4 regions of the Streptomyces sp. GSL17-111 genome follow, and region 3 is predicted to be linked to each of the others. Evidence: riboswitches for the same ligand, from Rfam matches in the RefSeq annotation. Region 3 holds a riboswitch; each other region holds the start of a gene.

Region 1 (3,506 bases), 4.3 Mb from region 3:
CGTCGCGCCACAGGGCCTGCCAGCGCGGCGGCGCGTCCTCGGCGGGTACGGGACCATGGGGGGACGGCGGGGGCATCGGGTACTCCTCGGCAGGCGTCGGCGGGCGCGGGCAAGGTCTCGGAACGGTCACGGCGGTCGGGGCCCACACCACGGCGACGGGCAGCGGACCCGGCCCGCGACACTCCCACCTCCGCGCTGCGGCACAGGCGTTGACCTGCCGTGTGACGGGAGTCTCCCCCGAGCGTTCACGACGGCGGAACCCCCTGTTCACGCGGCGGACGGACGACCCGCCCAGCACCCGCCGAGGCGCGACACCCCGAAGCCCGCCCCAGTTCACCTTCCGTTCACTCGGCGTCCTTACGTTCACCGAGCAACCTGACCGCCAAACTGATTGCCGGGTGAATGGAACACTTCACGCTGCTGATCGGGATCGTGATCGTCACGGCCCTGGTGTTCGACTTTACGAACGGCTTCCACGACACAGCCAACGCGATGGCCACCACCATCTCCACCGGGGCCATGAAGCCCAAGGCGGCGGTGACCATGTCGGCGATCCTCAATCTCGTCGGAGCGTTTCTCTCCATCGAGGTCGCCACCACCATCTCGAAGGGCATCATCGACGAGACGGCCGGCATCCAGCCCGAAGTGATCTTCGCGGGCCTGGTCGGCGCCATCCTGTGGAACCTGCTCACCTGGCTGGGCGGCATCCCCTCCAGTTCCTCCATGGCACTCATCGGCGGTCTGATCGGTGCGACGGTCGCGTCCGTCGGGATCGGCGCGGTCGACGGTGACGCCGTCCTGAGCAAGATCCTCATCCCCGCGTTCATCGCCCCGGTCGTCGCCGGCCTCGCCGCCTTCCTGGCGACCAGGCTGACCTACCGGGCGGCGCGCAACGCGGACCCGGAGAAGACCTCGCGCGGCTACCGCACCGGCCAGATCACCTCGGCCGCCCTCGTCTCGCTGGCACACGGCACGAACGACGCGCAGAAGACCATGGGCGTCATGACGCTCGCCCTGATCTCCGGCGGCGTCATCGCCGGGGACGCCGACCCGCCGCTGTGGGTCATCGCCTCGGCCGGTATCGCGATCGCCCTCGGCACCTACCTGGGCGGCTGGCGCATCATCCGCACCATGGGCCGCGGCCTCACCGACATCCACCCGCCGCAGGGCTTCGCCGCGCAGACGAGCTCGGCCGTCACCATCCTGGCCTCCTCGCACCTCGGCTTCTCCCTGTCCACCACGCAGGTCTGCTCCGGTTCGGTGATGGGCTCGGGCTACGGCCGCAAGGGCGGCGTGGTGCGCTGGAACACGGCGTACCGCATGTTCGCGGCCTGGGGCCTGACGATCCCGGCGGCCGGTCTGGTCGCCGCGCTGGCGGCGCTGCTGGCCGTCCAGGGCGACTGGGGCGTCACCGTGGTGGCCGTCCTCTTCGTGGCCGCCTCCGGCGCGATCTGGGCCGCCTCCCGCCGCGCCGTCGTCGACCACACCAACGTCAACGACGACGAGCCCGGCCCGTCCGCCGAGCCGGCCGGCCAGGGCGCGGGCGACGCCGGGGACTCCGGCGTGATGTCCGCCGCCGTCCAGGCCGTCAGCCCGCCGCCGGTCGGCGCGCAGCGCGGCGACTCCCAGCCGGACGACGACCCGAACGCGGCCGAGCGCCGCACCCCGAGCGCCGTCTGACGGCGCACCCCCAGCGCCGTCTCACGGCGACGGAACTGGCTCCCCGCACCACGACCCCCCAAGGACAAGCCTGATGGACATCGACTGGGCAGCACTCGGCCAGGTCTTCGGCGTCAGCCTGGTGGCGACGGTCGCCCTCGTGGGCGTCTTCACCCTCGGCATCGTCGGCGGCTCGGCGCGCAAGGCGGACGGCAGCACCGGTGCGCTGGCCCGCGTGGGCTCCTACGCCGCCTACGCGGTCTGCGCCGGCGCCGTGGCGCTGGGCATCTACACCATCGCGGCGTAGCCGCCGACAGCCCGCACACGTCGGGCCCTCGCGAGCGCGCACGCAGCACGGCGGAGGGGCACGGATCAGGTCCGTGCCCCTCCGCCGTGTGTCTGCTCACACTCTCCCGACGCAGGTCAGCGCCGAGTTGACGCCTTCTGCGGGCCGTGGTGGACTTCGCGTTGCCAAACGGCGGCAGGGGAGGAAGCCGGTGCGAATCCGGCGCGGTCCCGCCACTGTCACCGGGGAGCACTCCCCCACCCGAGGTCACGGCCGCGCGCGGTTGGAAGGCCGGGGGACGTGTCGATCCGGGAGCCAGGAGACTCTCGTCGCCGGACACGTCGAGCCAGGGCGCGGACCCTGAGTGAGGACACATCGCATGCCCGGCACCGCCATGCCTCCAGACCGCTGCGCCCCGCCCACCGAGCAGGTGCCGACGGCGAGCTGACGACGCCATGGGCCGCACCTCTGCCGGGGTCCTCCTCGGCTTCCTCGGCGACGCCCTCCTCGCCGATCCGCGCCGCGCGCACCCCGTGGCCGCCTTCGGGCGCGCGGCGGGACGCGCCGAACGCCTGCTGTGGCGCGACCACCGCGCCGCCGGGGCCGCGCACACCGCCCTGTGCGCCGGGTCTGTCGTCCTCGCCGCCGCCGCACTCTGCCGTGCGCCGGACCGGCTGCCCGCCCGGCACGCGAACCCGGCGGCCGTCGCGCTGAGCGCCGCGGTCACCTGGAGCGTGCTGGGCGGTACCTCGCTCGCCCGGGAGGCGCGGGCCGTCGCCGCCGCGCTGGAGGCCGGTGACGTCGAGGCGGCACGCGCCCGGCTGCCGCACCTGTGCGGCCGCGACCCGCAGGCGCTGGACGCGGACGGCATCGCCCGCGCGGTCGTGGAGTCCGTCGCCGAGAACACCTCCGACGCCGTCGTCGGTGCCCTCGTGTGGGGCGCGCTGGCCGGTGTTCCGGGCCTGGCGGGCTTCCGGGCCGTCAACACGCTGGACGCGATGGTGGGTCACCGCTCGCCCCGCTACCGCCGGTTCGGCTGGGCGGCGGCGCGGCTGGACGATGTCGCCGGGTGGCCCGGCGCGCGGCTGACGGCGGCGCTGGCCGTCGCGCTGGGACCCGACCCCGTCGGGGCGCGGGCGGCCTGGCGGGCCGACGCGCACCGGCATCCCTCCCCCAACGCCGGGCCGGTGGAGGCGGCGTTCGCCGGGGCGCTCGGTGTCCGGCTGGGCGGCACGCTGGCCTACGGCGGCCGGGTCGAGCACCGTCCCGTCCTGGGCGGCGCCTCGGGCCGGGAGGTGACGGTGGCGGACGTGGAGCGGGCCGTGCGGCTCTCCCGCCACGTCGGACTGGCGGCGCTGGCCGTGACCGTCGCCGGACGCACGCTGGGCCGCGCGGCGGTGCGGGCGGGTCGTCCGGTGGGAGCGGGACGTCCGGGGCGGCGTGACAGGAGGAACCATGGCGGACGGTGACGCGGGCGGAGCGCTGCTCGTCGCGGGGACGACGTCGGACGCGGGCAAGAGCGTGGTGACGGCGGGCATCTGCCGCTGGCTGGCCCGGCGCG
Region 2 (3,506 bases), 3.7 Mb from region 3:
CGAACGGGACGCCGTCCTCCCCGGCCGGACCGGACGGCTCGTCCCCGGCGCCGTCGGCGGCGTCGGCCCCGTCCGTGCCGTCCGCCCCGGCACGCGGCGCCGAGGCGTCGACCTCGGGGCCGCACTCCGTGGCCGGGTACCCCGCCACGGCGCACAGCAGCGCCGACGCGTCGTAGCGCAGGGGCGGCGCGGTGGCGGCGAGGGCGTCGCCCACCGAGGCGTCCGGCGCGACGGCGGCGCAGACCTCCCACGGCTCGGGCGGCGTCTCGCCCTCGGGCGCGTCCGCCGGGGTGCCGGGGTCGATCACGAGCGCCACCCGCTTGCGCCCCTCGCGCGGCGGGGTGTCGGCGCAGACGGCCTCGAAGCCGTCGCGCTGGCGTGGCCGCGCGGCGTTCTCGGAGTTCTCGGTCACCGCGAACCGGAGCCCCACCACCGCGCCGTCGGCCGGACGCAGGGTGGCCGGGCCCTGGGTGGCGTAGGCCCAGTCGGACCGGTCGTCCTCGCGCGTCCAGAACGACCAGTACCGGTAGCCCTCCGCGTGCGCGGGGGTGGCGCCGAGCAGGAGCAGCAGGACGCCACCGAGCACGCCCGCGAGCGCGGCGGCGGCCGAGGCGCGGACGCGGCCCATCAGCGCGCGTCCCCGCCCGACGAGCCGTCCGACGAGCCGTCCGAGGGGCCGTCCGACGAGCCGTCCGGCCCGTTCGCGGAGCGGTCGGCCGAGCCGTTCGTGCCCGTGCCGCGCTTGCGCAGACTCACCAGCAGGCCGATGCCGACGCCCGCGACGAAGATCGAGCCGACGACCCACCACACGGCCGCGCCGTTCCCCTCCTCGCCGTCCGCGCCGTCGCGATTCTCGGACGCCAACCCCTTGGGCTCCTTCGAGGGCTGCGGCTCCGGCCCGGTGGCGCTCAGCCGGGCGAGCAGGTCCGAGCCGCCGAACGCCTCCGGGTCGCCGCCCGTGGCCCGGACCGCCAGCACCAGCTGACCGAGGCCCGCCGGGCTCTCGTTCAGGCCCTGCCACTGGCCGTGGTGGTCCGCCAGCCAGTTCAGCGGCTCCCGCGCGGCGTCCTCGTGACCGCCCGCCGCCAGGGCGATGACGGCCAGCGCGGTCCCGCTGTGGTCGGGCTGCGGTTCGGCGCCCGGCATGGCGAACTCCAGGTAGCCGCCGTTGCGCTCCAGTTCGGCGCTGAGGTAGGCGGCGGCGGCCTGCGCGGACCGCTCGGCCGGGAACCGGCCGTCCTCGTCGCACTCCGGGAGCGTCGGCGTCCCGGCGTCCTGACCGGCGGCCTCGGCCGCCAGGCCCAGGCCCTGCGCCCCGAGCGCGGCGGACGCCGTGGCCAGGCCGTTCGGCTTCAGGTCGCCGTTCTCCTCGGGGACGTGGGCGAAGGCGCCGGCCTGCCCGTCCGGCGCGTCGCAGCCGAGCTGGAAGGCGCTCAGCGCGGCGGCGGGGGAGTCCTCGCCCGAGCCGTCGCGGCCCGCCGCGTTCAGCGCGCCCGCGACGACGGCCGTGGAGTTGGCGTCGGACGCCGGGTCGCCCGCGTAGTACGCCCAGCCGCCGTCCTCGTTGCGCACCGACTCCAGCCACGCCACCGCGTCCCCGACCGCGCCCGCGTCCGCTCCGCGCAGCGCCGCCAGGGCCTGCACGGCCATGGCCGTCGCGTTGGTGTCGCGCGGTGTCTCCGCGTCGCAGGGCGCCTGCGGGTCCGCGCGGTAGGAGGTGAAGGAACCGTCGTCGCACTGCTGGTCCGTCAGCCACTCCACGGCCGACTCGGCCGGGGTGACGCCGAGCGCGTCCTGCGCGAGCAGCGCCGTCGACTGCCGCCACACCGCGTCGTACTGCGGGTCCCCGGCGCCGTACAACCCGGCCGGGAGCGTCACCTCGGCGGACGGGGACGGGGAGGCGTCGGCCAGGGCGGCGGGGGCCGCCGACGCGCTCAGGACGGTGGCGGCGGCCAGGGCCGTGGCGCAGCGGCGCAGGAGCATCAGGTGCCTTTCGGTGGCGGTCGCGCACACCGGCACCACGGGCGGGCCACGCTGGGCGCGCGGCTCTCCGGGCTCGGCATCCGCAGACCTCGACGGTGCCGGCGGCGCGCTGCGAACGCTCCGCCGGGAGCCATGGACCCTCCCGGGGGAGGGGTACGCCGTGGTGCGGGTCTTCCGGCTCGCGGCCCGCCGGAGCCGCTCCTTCCGGTGCGGTCCTGCGGTGCCGTTCACGGTTGCGGGTCAGCGCCGGATTCCCACCGGCTTCCCCCGACCAGGGCGCGTACTGCACCGGACACTCTAACGGCGCAACGGGCCCGGGCCGCGGTGCCGCCGGTCACACCCGCTCAGCAGGTGGGACACGCAGCGTTCTTCTTGGTGCCGCACGGTGACTGGTCCACCGGGGCCCAACAGCCCATGCGTTTGTCATACCGGTCTCATGACAGCCGTGACTGTTCGGTCACGCACCGGCATGGAAACGTCTGTGCCGAGCCGGAACGAGGGGCCGACCCCCCCCCGTGCACCGACCCGGAACCGAAGGGGGACGATGGACAGCCGGTACGAGGCCTACTGCTTGGCCGACCCGCACTTCTACGAGACCCCCGACCGTCTCTCCACCGCGGCGGGTGGCCGGGACGCGACGCTCGCCGCCGCCCGCCGCCCGGTCCCCGAGGGCTGGCTGTCCGCCCGCAGCGGCGACTGGCTGGAACTGCGCCCGGAACAGGGTGAGTTCCCCGCGCAGGGGTGGAAGGTGCACGTCTCGGCCACGCTGGGGAACGCCGGCACCGTCGTCGAACGCGTCTGGGACTACTGCGTCCCGCGCGGCGTCGCCTTCAAGTTCGTCCCCGACCTGCACCTGCTGCACCTGCGCAACGCCAAGTACGCCGATCGCGGCCACAGCGGCAAGGCGGTGACCGTCTACCCGGTGGACGAGGAGCAGCTGCGGACCGTGCTCACCGAGCTGGACGCGGAGCTCTCCGGGGAGCCGGGCCCCTACATCCTCACCGACCTGCGCTGGCACGAGGGCCCCCTCTACGTGCGGTACGGCGCGTTCGCCCCACGGCACTGCCTGGACGAGCACGGGACGCTGGTCCCCGCGCTGGAGAACGCCGAGGGCACCCTCGTGCCCGACCGCAGGGACCCGGTGTTCACCGTCCCGGAGTGGGTCACTCTCCCCGCCTGCCTCCAACCGCACCTGGACGCCCGCAACTCCGCGACCGTCGCCGACCTGCCCTACCGCATCGAGCGGGCCCTGCACTTCTCCAACGGCGGCGGGGTCTACGCCGGGAAGGACACCCGCACCGGCGAGGAGGTCGTGCTCAAGGAGGGACGCCCGCACGCCGGTCTGGCCGCCGACGGCGCCGACGCCGTGCGCCGGCTGGAGCGCGAGAAGGCGGCCCTGGAGCGGCTCGCGGGCAGCGGCGTGGCCCCCGGCGTACGGGACTGGTTCACCCTGGAGGGCCACCGCTTCCTGGTGATGGACCACCTGCCCGGCCAGACGCTCAACGCCTTCTTCGCCCAGCGTC
Region 3 (3,506 bases):
GCGCGCTTCCACGTCGTGCGGGACCAGGGCATGGTCATGTCCTCCGGTCCGCCCACCTCGACGGGCTTGAGGGCCGTCGGGTCCAGGGCCTCCGCGTGCCGCGCGAACACGCGCTCGACGTAGCGGTGGCCGGTGTCGGCGCCGACCACCAGGTGCAGCCGGTCGGGGTGGCGGCGTGCCTCGTACGTCGCGGCCAGGAACGCGGCGCCGGTGGAGAGCCCGGCGAACACCGCGTGGTCGCGCAGCAGGGCGATCGCACCGGCCATCGCGTGGGTGAAGTCCAGCCAGTGCACGGTGTCGTAGAGGTGGTGGCGGACGTTGTCGAAGACGATCGACGACCCGATGCCCGCGATGATCGCCTCGGGATCGTGGTGCTTCTGGCTGCCGAACGTGATGCTGCCGAAGGGCTGGACGCCGACGAGGCGCACCGAGGGGTCCCTGCTCCGCAGCCGTTCGACGAGGCCGCCGGTGGAGGCGCCCGACCCGACACCGCCGACGACGGTCAGCGCGGCACCGGGCACCGTCGCCGCGATCCGGTCGGCCACGTCGCGGTAGCCGAGGTAGTGGATGTCGTCGTGGTACTGGCGCATCCAGTGGTGGCCGGGACGCTCGGCGAGGATCTCCCGGACGCGCCGCACCCGTAACTCCTGATCGAGTTTCAGGTTCTCTGACGGCTCGACCTGTTCCACGGTGGCGCCGAGGACCTCCAGCTGCGCGAGCGTGGTGGCGTCCACGGTGGTGGAGGCGACGATGTGGCACCGCATCCCGTACCGGTGGCACGCGAGGGCGAGCGCGTGGGCGTAGATGCCGCTGGAGCTGTCGATGAGGGTCTGTCCGGGGCGGACCGTGCCCCGGTCGAGCAGGTGGCGGACGGCCGCCAGCGCGGAGTAGATCTTCATGGACTCGAACCGCAGCAGGACCGTGCCGTCGGTGAGCCGGACCAGGTCGGGAACCTTCAGGGCGTCGGTGATGTGGGGGTGGATCACCCGTAGCCTCCTTGGGCGAATGAGCACTGATGGCCGAGCGAGCGGACGTACGCGGACAGATCGGCCCGGGTCGCGGAATCCGGGCGGTGGGTGAACAGGTAGCCGATCAGGCAGCCCGTGTGGGCGACGAAGACTCCCTCGGCGCCGAACTCGTCGCGGTGGGCGAGCAGGCCGTCGTACGTCGTCTTGGGCAGTACCTCCTGGGAGAGGGCCGCGCTGGCCGACGCGGCCCGGGCCACGGCGGCGGGGTCGGCCGAGTCGAAACCCTTGAGGAGGTCGGCCAGGCACCGCTCGTACTCCTCGCCCCGCCGCCGGTAGTGGTCCAACAGGCGCGGTGTCACGGCGGCCGTGTCCACGGTGCCGGGCTCGGTGACGAAGGCGGTGTGGAACCCAATGCCCGTGCCCAGCCGCCGCACCACCCGGTGCCGACCGCTCAGGTGCAGGGCGAACTCGTCGAGGAAGACGCTGTCGGAGCGCTCGATCGCCGCCAGGACGCCGAGGATCACGTCCGCGTCGTACTCCAGCGAGAACAACCGGAAAAGGCAGCGCAGGGTCGCCACGATGTCGGCCGTGGAACTGGCCATGCCCACGCCCACCGGCAGATCCGAGTGCCGACTCCACTCGCCCGGCGGCAGGGTGAGGCCGTAGTGCTGCAGGAAGAGCCGTGCCGCCGTCGCCGACTTCTCCCCGAGGGCCGAAGGACTCGCTTCCGCCGTGGCCGCCCCCGGGGTGAAGTACACCCAACTGTGACGCTCCACGGGGAAGGAGACCACCGCGATCTCCGGTGCGGGTCCGGCCCGCAGCGGGCCCTGGTACAGCTCGCCGAGGGTGCCGTGGCAGACGCCTGACATGGGCACCGCTCTCGGAGGCGCACTCCGGGTGTCACGCACACGTCCTCCTCCGTCCGGGCCGCGAACACGGGGCCGGGGAGGGGACGCGGCACGCCGGAACGTGCGACCGTCCGTACCGCCGACCCAGTCCACGAGGTCACCGTGCACAACCCGCGCGTGCCGCACGGGCGCAGCGGCAGGTCTTCGGACTCGTCGGCACGTCCACCCAGAGGCGGACCCCTACCGGCCGTCCCTTCCCGGACCGACGCGGGCCCAGTGTCGTTGACGGCTTTCGTTCCCACTCACCGCTGCGGGACAGTCCCGGATTCCCACCGGGTTCCCTCTTGCGTCGCTCCCCACGTGCGCCCCGGGAGGACGAACGGGAGGCCCGAACCGGCTGCGCGCCCAGCGTAGGGACCTCCCGTGTGACCCGACAGTGGCGCATCGGCGGTTGGCCGGAAAGAGGGGGTGCGTCACCACGGTGTCCCGGGCGTGAGCGGCCCGGCGCACAGGAAACGGCGCACGTCGTTCCGCTTCCGGTACCGCTGACTGATCGTCCCGGCCACTCTGTCCTGAACACGCCTCTATGACGCTTCGTCACATCGGTCAGACTGGTCGCCCACGAACCAGGCGCACCGTTCTTCCGCGGTGCTCTGAGAAACGGGAGGTCCGCGATGCCGTCCGAGGTGAGACGGGACGAGGTGAGGCCCCAGGAGGCGGGAACCGCCACCCCGGCGGGACGCACGCCCCCTCCCCCCGACCGGGTGGCTCTGCGCGGTGATCTCCGCGCCGCCCTGCCCGACGCCGCCGCTGCGGTGCTCGTGACGGCCGCCGTGTTCGTCTTCCTGTACGTGCGCATGGACTCCGGCACTTCGGACACCGTCGCCGTCATGCCCTTCATGGACGACCCCGGCACCTACTGGATGTACCTGCTCAGCCAGGCGTTCGGCTGGTCCGGGCTCCTGTGGGCCTGGGGCACGGTCATGTTCGGACTCCTGCTCTCCGGCCGCCGGCCGGCCCGCCTGCCGGTCCGCCGGGAGACGCTGGAGCGCTGGCACCGCACGACGAGCCTGACCACGATGGCGCTGATGGCCGCCCACGCGCTGATGTTCGCCGCCGAACTGGTGCGCTACGAGACGTCGCTGGCCTGGGCGGAGCGACTGTGGGCGGGCTTCGCCGACAGCTTCGTGCCCGGATGGTACGACTCCGGGACCGGGCAGATCGCCATTCCGATCGGTCAGGGCGCGCTGTACCTGGCGGTCCCCCTGGGGCTGCTGTTCTACGTACGGCACCGCATCGGGGCGAACACCTGGCGGCGCCTGCACCGGTTCGTGATCGTCGTGTACGTGCTGAGCGTGTGGCACACACTGCTGTACGGGACCAACGTCTGGTACGGGGAGTGGCCGCGCACGGTGCTGTGGCTCCTGCAACTTCCCGTGGCGGCTTTGTTGTTGTACCGACTGCTGCGTCCCGCCCGGCGAGCACAGCGACTCGGCCCGCCGCCCGGGACCGGCGCGAGGGCGCTCGCCCCGACCTGGGCGACCCGGGCCCTGGGCCGCGTCGTGGCCGCCGCCGTGCTCGTCGGGCTGGTCGTCGTGCCGGTGTCCGGGCACGACGGCGGACGGGACCGGCCGGCCGAGCCGTCCGCGACCCTCCCGCACGACCACGCGGCCGACTGACGCGGGCCCCT
Region 4 (3,506 bases), 810 kb from region 3:
CGGCGGAGAGTTTCGCGAGGTCGGCCACGTCGGAGTGGAGATCGACCTCCTCCACGGTCCAGGTGTTCTTGATCGCGTCCCGGTAGCGGTCGTAGAACTCCGGGTACCGCATGGGGCGCAGCGTCAGCTCGAAGCCGGGGTCGAGCAGGTTCTTGGCGGTCACTGGCAGGCCTCGCAGGACTCGGGGTTCTCCAGCGAGCAGGCGTCGGCGTCGGGGCCGGACGCCCGCGCGGGAGCGGGGACGGGGGTGGGGGCCGGGGCGGCCGTCGCCTCGGCGCCCCGGGCCGACGGGGCGATGCGCGTCGCCGGGCGGGAGCGCAGGTAGTACGTCGTCTTGATGCCGCGCTTCCACGCGTAGGCGTACATCGAGCTGAGCTTCCCGATGGTGGGGGCGGCCAGGAACAGGTTCAGGGACTGGCTCTGGTCCAGGTACGGGGTGCGGTCGGCCGCCATGTCGATCAGCGTGCGCTGGGGGATCTCCCACGCCGTGCGGTACAGCTCGCGCAACTCCTCCGGCAGACCGGGCAGCTCCCGCACCGAGCCGTTCGCCTCGCGCAGCGCTCGGCGGGTCTCCTCGTGCCACAGGCCCAGCCGCTTCAGGTCCGCCACCAGGTAGGCGTTGACCTGGAGGAACTCCCCGCTGAGCGTCTCGCGCTTGAACAGGTTGGACACCTGCGGTTCCGCGCACTCGTAGACGCCCGCGATGGAGGCGATGGTGGCGGTCGGCGCGATCGCCAGCAGCAGGGCGTTGCGCAGGCCCGTGCGGGCGACGCGCTCGCGCAGCGCCCGCCACCGCTCGGGCCAGGCGGGCTCGGCGTCCGGGTAGTGGTCGGGGTGCAGCACGCCGCGCGCGGCGCGGGTGTCCTCCCAGGCCGGCAGGGGGCCGTGCCGCTCGGCCAGTTCGGCGGAGCGCTCGTACGCGGCCAGCATGACGCGTTCGGAGATCCGGGTGGACAGCTCCCGCGCCTCGGGCGAGCCGAAGGGCAGCCGCATCCGGAAGAACACGTCCTGCAGGCCCATCAGGCCGAGTCCGACCGGACGCCAGCGGGCGTTGGACCGGGCCGCCTCGTCGGTGGGGTAGAAGTTGACGTCGACGACGCGGTCCAGGAACGTCACGGCCGTGCGGACGGTGGCGTCCAGCCGCTCCCAGTCCATCCGCCCGTCGGCCGTCAGGTGGGCGGCGAGGTTGACGGAGCCGAGGTTGCACACCGCCGTCTCGCCGTCGTCGGTGACCTCCAGGATCTCCGTGCAGAGGTTGGAGGAGTGGATGACGGAGCCGGGCCGCGCGGTCTGGTTCGCCGTCCGGTTGGCGGCGTCCTTGAACGTCATCCAGCCGTTGCCGGTCTGCGCCAGCGTGCGCATCATCCGGGCGTACAGCTGCCGGGCGGGGACGGTGCGCACCGCCAGCCCGGCGGCCTCGGCCTCGCGGTACGCGGCGTCGAACTCCTCGCCCCACAGGTCGGGCAGGTGCGGCACGTCCACCGGGGAGAACAGGGACCAGTCCTCGTCGGCCTCCACGCGGCGCATGAACGCGTCCGGGATCCAGTGCGCGAGGTTGAGGTTGTGGGTGCGGCGGGCCTCCTCGCCGGTGTTGTCGCGCAGTTCGAGGAACTCCTCGACGTCCGCGTGCCAGGTCTCCAGGTAGACGCAGGCCGCGCCCTTGCGCCGACCGCCCTGGTTGACGGCCGCGACCGAGGAGTCCAGCGTGCGCAGGAAGGGCACGATGCCGCCCGAGTGCCCGTTGGTGCCCCGGATCAGCGACCCCCGTGCGCGCACCCGCGTGTACGACAGCCCGATCCCGCCGGCGTGCTTCGAGAGGCGTGCGACCTGGTGGTAGCGCTCGTAGATCGAGTCCAGCTCGTCCCGGGGCGAGTCCAGCAGGTAGCAGGACGACATCTGCGGGTGCCGCGTGCCGGAGTTGAAGAGGGTGGGGGAGGAGGGCAGGTAGGCCAGGGAGCTCATCAGCCGGTACAGCTCCGCGACCTCGGAGAGCGCTTCCCCGCCGTCGGCCGGGGCCAGCCCGCACGCGATCCGCAGCAGGAAGTGCTGCGGCGTCTCGACGACGCGGCGGCTGACCGGGTGGCGCAGCAGGTAGCGGGAGTGGACCGTCCGCAGCCCGAAGTACTCGAACCGGTCGTCGGCGCCCTCGGCCACGGCCCGATCCACCAGGGCGTCGAGCGCGTCGGCGTGTGCGCGGACGAAGCCGGCCGTGGCGTCCGCGAGGAGCCCGGCGGAGTGCCCGGCGGCCACGGACGTCGAGAAGGACACCGCGCCCTCCTCGGCCGCCTCCCGGCGGATGGCCAGGGTCAGCAGCCGGGCGGCGAGCCGGGAGTGCTGCGGCTCCTCACCGATGAGGCCGGCGGCCGCCTCGACGGCCAGCGCGTGCAGTTCGCCCGTCCCTGCGGCGCGACGGGCGCCCCGCAGCGCCGCCTCGGCGACCGCGGCAGGCGAGAGCGCGGGCAGGTCGGCCGTCAGCTCCGTCAGCGTGCGCGACAACTCCGCCGACGCGGGTTCCGCGGATGCGATGGTCACGGGGTGTGCTCTCCCTCGCTGTGCGGGGCCGCGCGGGAGGCGGGCAGGCGCACACGGACCGGCCGCCACTACGGGCGGAACACACCGCGGAACGTCCCCCGGCCCATTCCACGAGGCCCGGACGAATCGTTGCGCCGTCGGCAGGTACTCGGGCTCGCGCGGCACCCTGCGGCACCGTGCACACCGTTGCGGGACAGCTCCGGACTCCCACCGGATTCCCCTGCTAAGACAGCGGGTCGAGCATACATGTAGGGGCGACAACTCCCGGCACCCCTACATGTTGTGTCCCACGGTGTCGCGCACCGAAGGGGGCGGGGGAGGGGAGCGTCAGCGCCTCACGCCGCCAGCTCCCGCGCGAACGTCCACAGGGGACCGAAGCCGGGCAGCGGCTCCCAGTCCCGCTCGGGGGTGCGGACGAAGCCGAGGCGCCGGTAGAGCCGGTGCGCGGGCTCCATGCCCGCCTGGCTGGAGAGCACCAGCCGTGCGAGCCCCCGCTCCCGTGCCCGCTCCACGCAGGCGCGGACGAGCGCCTCCCCGGCGCCGCGCCCCCGGCCCTCGCGACGCACCGCGAGCATCCGGAACTCGCCCTCGCCGGTCCCGGCCAGATCGGCGTACGGGCCGCCCTCGCCGACGAAGGCGACGGCGCCCAGCACCTCGCCGTTCCGCTCGTCGGCGGCGACCAGCACCTCGGCGTGGAGGGAGCGACGCCGGACGTCCCGCAGCTCCGCCAGGTACGGGTCCTCCTCGCCGAAGTCCAGCAGGCCGTCGCCGAGGTAGGCCTCGGCGGTCAGCTCCCCGATCGCGTCCAGTTCCTCCGGGCGCGCGGGGCGCACGGTGAGATCCGTGGTGACGTCCATGGGGCCAGTCTCCTGCACGGCTCGGACATCGTGCGGGTCTTTTCGAACACGGTCATCGGCACGGGGTCGGGCGGTGCGGGACGGTGCGGGCGCCGGTGGGCCGCCGCCATGGGGGGA

The links. Region 3 has a riboswitch for cobalamin ahead of V6D49_RS03760 (GHMP family kinase ATP-binding protein). Riboswitches for the same ligand answer to the same signal wherever they lie in the genome.
Region 1: linked by a shared signal. The riboswitch ahead of V6D49_RS23060 (cobalamin biosynthesis protein) and the one ahead of V6D49_RS03760 (GHMP family kinase ATP-binding protein) in region 3 are both predicted to bind cobalamin.
Region 2: linked by a shared signal. The riboswitch ahead of V6D49_RS20540 (prenyltransferase/squalene oxidase repeat-containing protein) and the one ahead of V6D49_RS03760 (GHMP family kinase ATP-binding protein) in region 3 are both predicted to bind cobalamin.
Region 4: linked by a shared signal. The riboswitch ahead of V6D49_RS07245 (ribonucleoside-diphosphate reductase subunit alpha) and the one ahead of V6D49_RS03760 (GHMP family kinase ATP-binding protein) in region 3 are both predicted to bind cobalamin.

What each region holds. Positions count from the first base shown of each region.
Region 1 covers NZ_JBAJNS010000001.1:5,187,495-5,191,000, reverse strand. The annotation lists gene V6D49_RS23075 (class II aldolase/adducin family protein) at 1-76, opposite strand, end outside; gene V6D49_RS23070 (inorganic phosphate transporter) at 403-1,680, shown strand; gene V6D49_RS23065 (hypothetical protein) at 1,754-1,966, shown strand; cobalamin riboswitch at 2,148-2,270, shown strand; gene V6D49_RS23060 (cobalamin biosynthesis protein) at 2,401-3,414, shown strand; gene V6D49_RS23055 (cobyric acid synthase) at 3,401-3,506, shown strand, end outside.
Region 2 covers NZ_JBAJNS010000001.1:4,598,250-4,601,755, forward strand. The annotation lists gene V6D49_RS20535 (SCO2322 family protein) at 1-628, opposite strand, end outside; gene V6D49_RS20540 (prenyltransferase/squalene oxidase repeat-containing protein) at 628-1,983, opposite strand; cobalamin riboswitch at 2,131-2,296, opposite strand; gene lanKC (class III lanthionine synthetase LanKC) at 2,528-3,506, shown strand, end outside.
Region 3 covers NZ_JBAJNS010000001.1:904,088-907,593, reverse strand. The annotation lists gene V6D49_RS03765 (cysteine synthase family protein) at 1-986, opposite strand, end outside; gene V6D49_RS03760 (GHMP family kinase ATP-binding protein) at 983-1,837, opposite strand; cobalamin riboswitch at 2,015-2,159, opposite strand; gene V6D49_RS03755 (ferric reductase-like transmembrane domain-containing protein) at 2,491-3,495, shown strand.
Region 4 covers NZ_JBAJNS010000001.1:1,718,117-1,721,622, reverse strand. The annotation lists gene V6D49_RS07250 (ribonucleotide-diphosphate reductase subunit beta) at 1-112, opposite strand, end outside; gene V6D49_RS07245 (ribonucleoside-diphosphate reductase subunit alpha) at 160-2,532, opposite strand; cobalamin riboswitch at 2,655-2,813, opposite strand; gene V6D49_RS07240 (GNAT family N-acetyltransferase) at 2,868-3,389, opposite strand.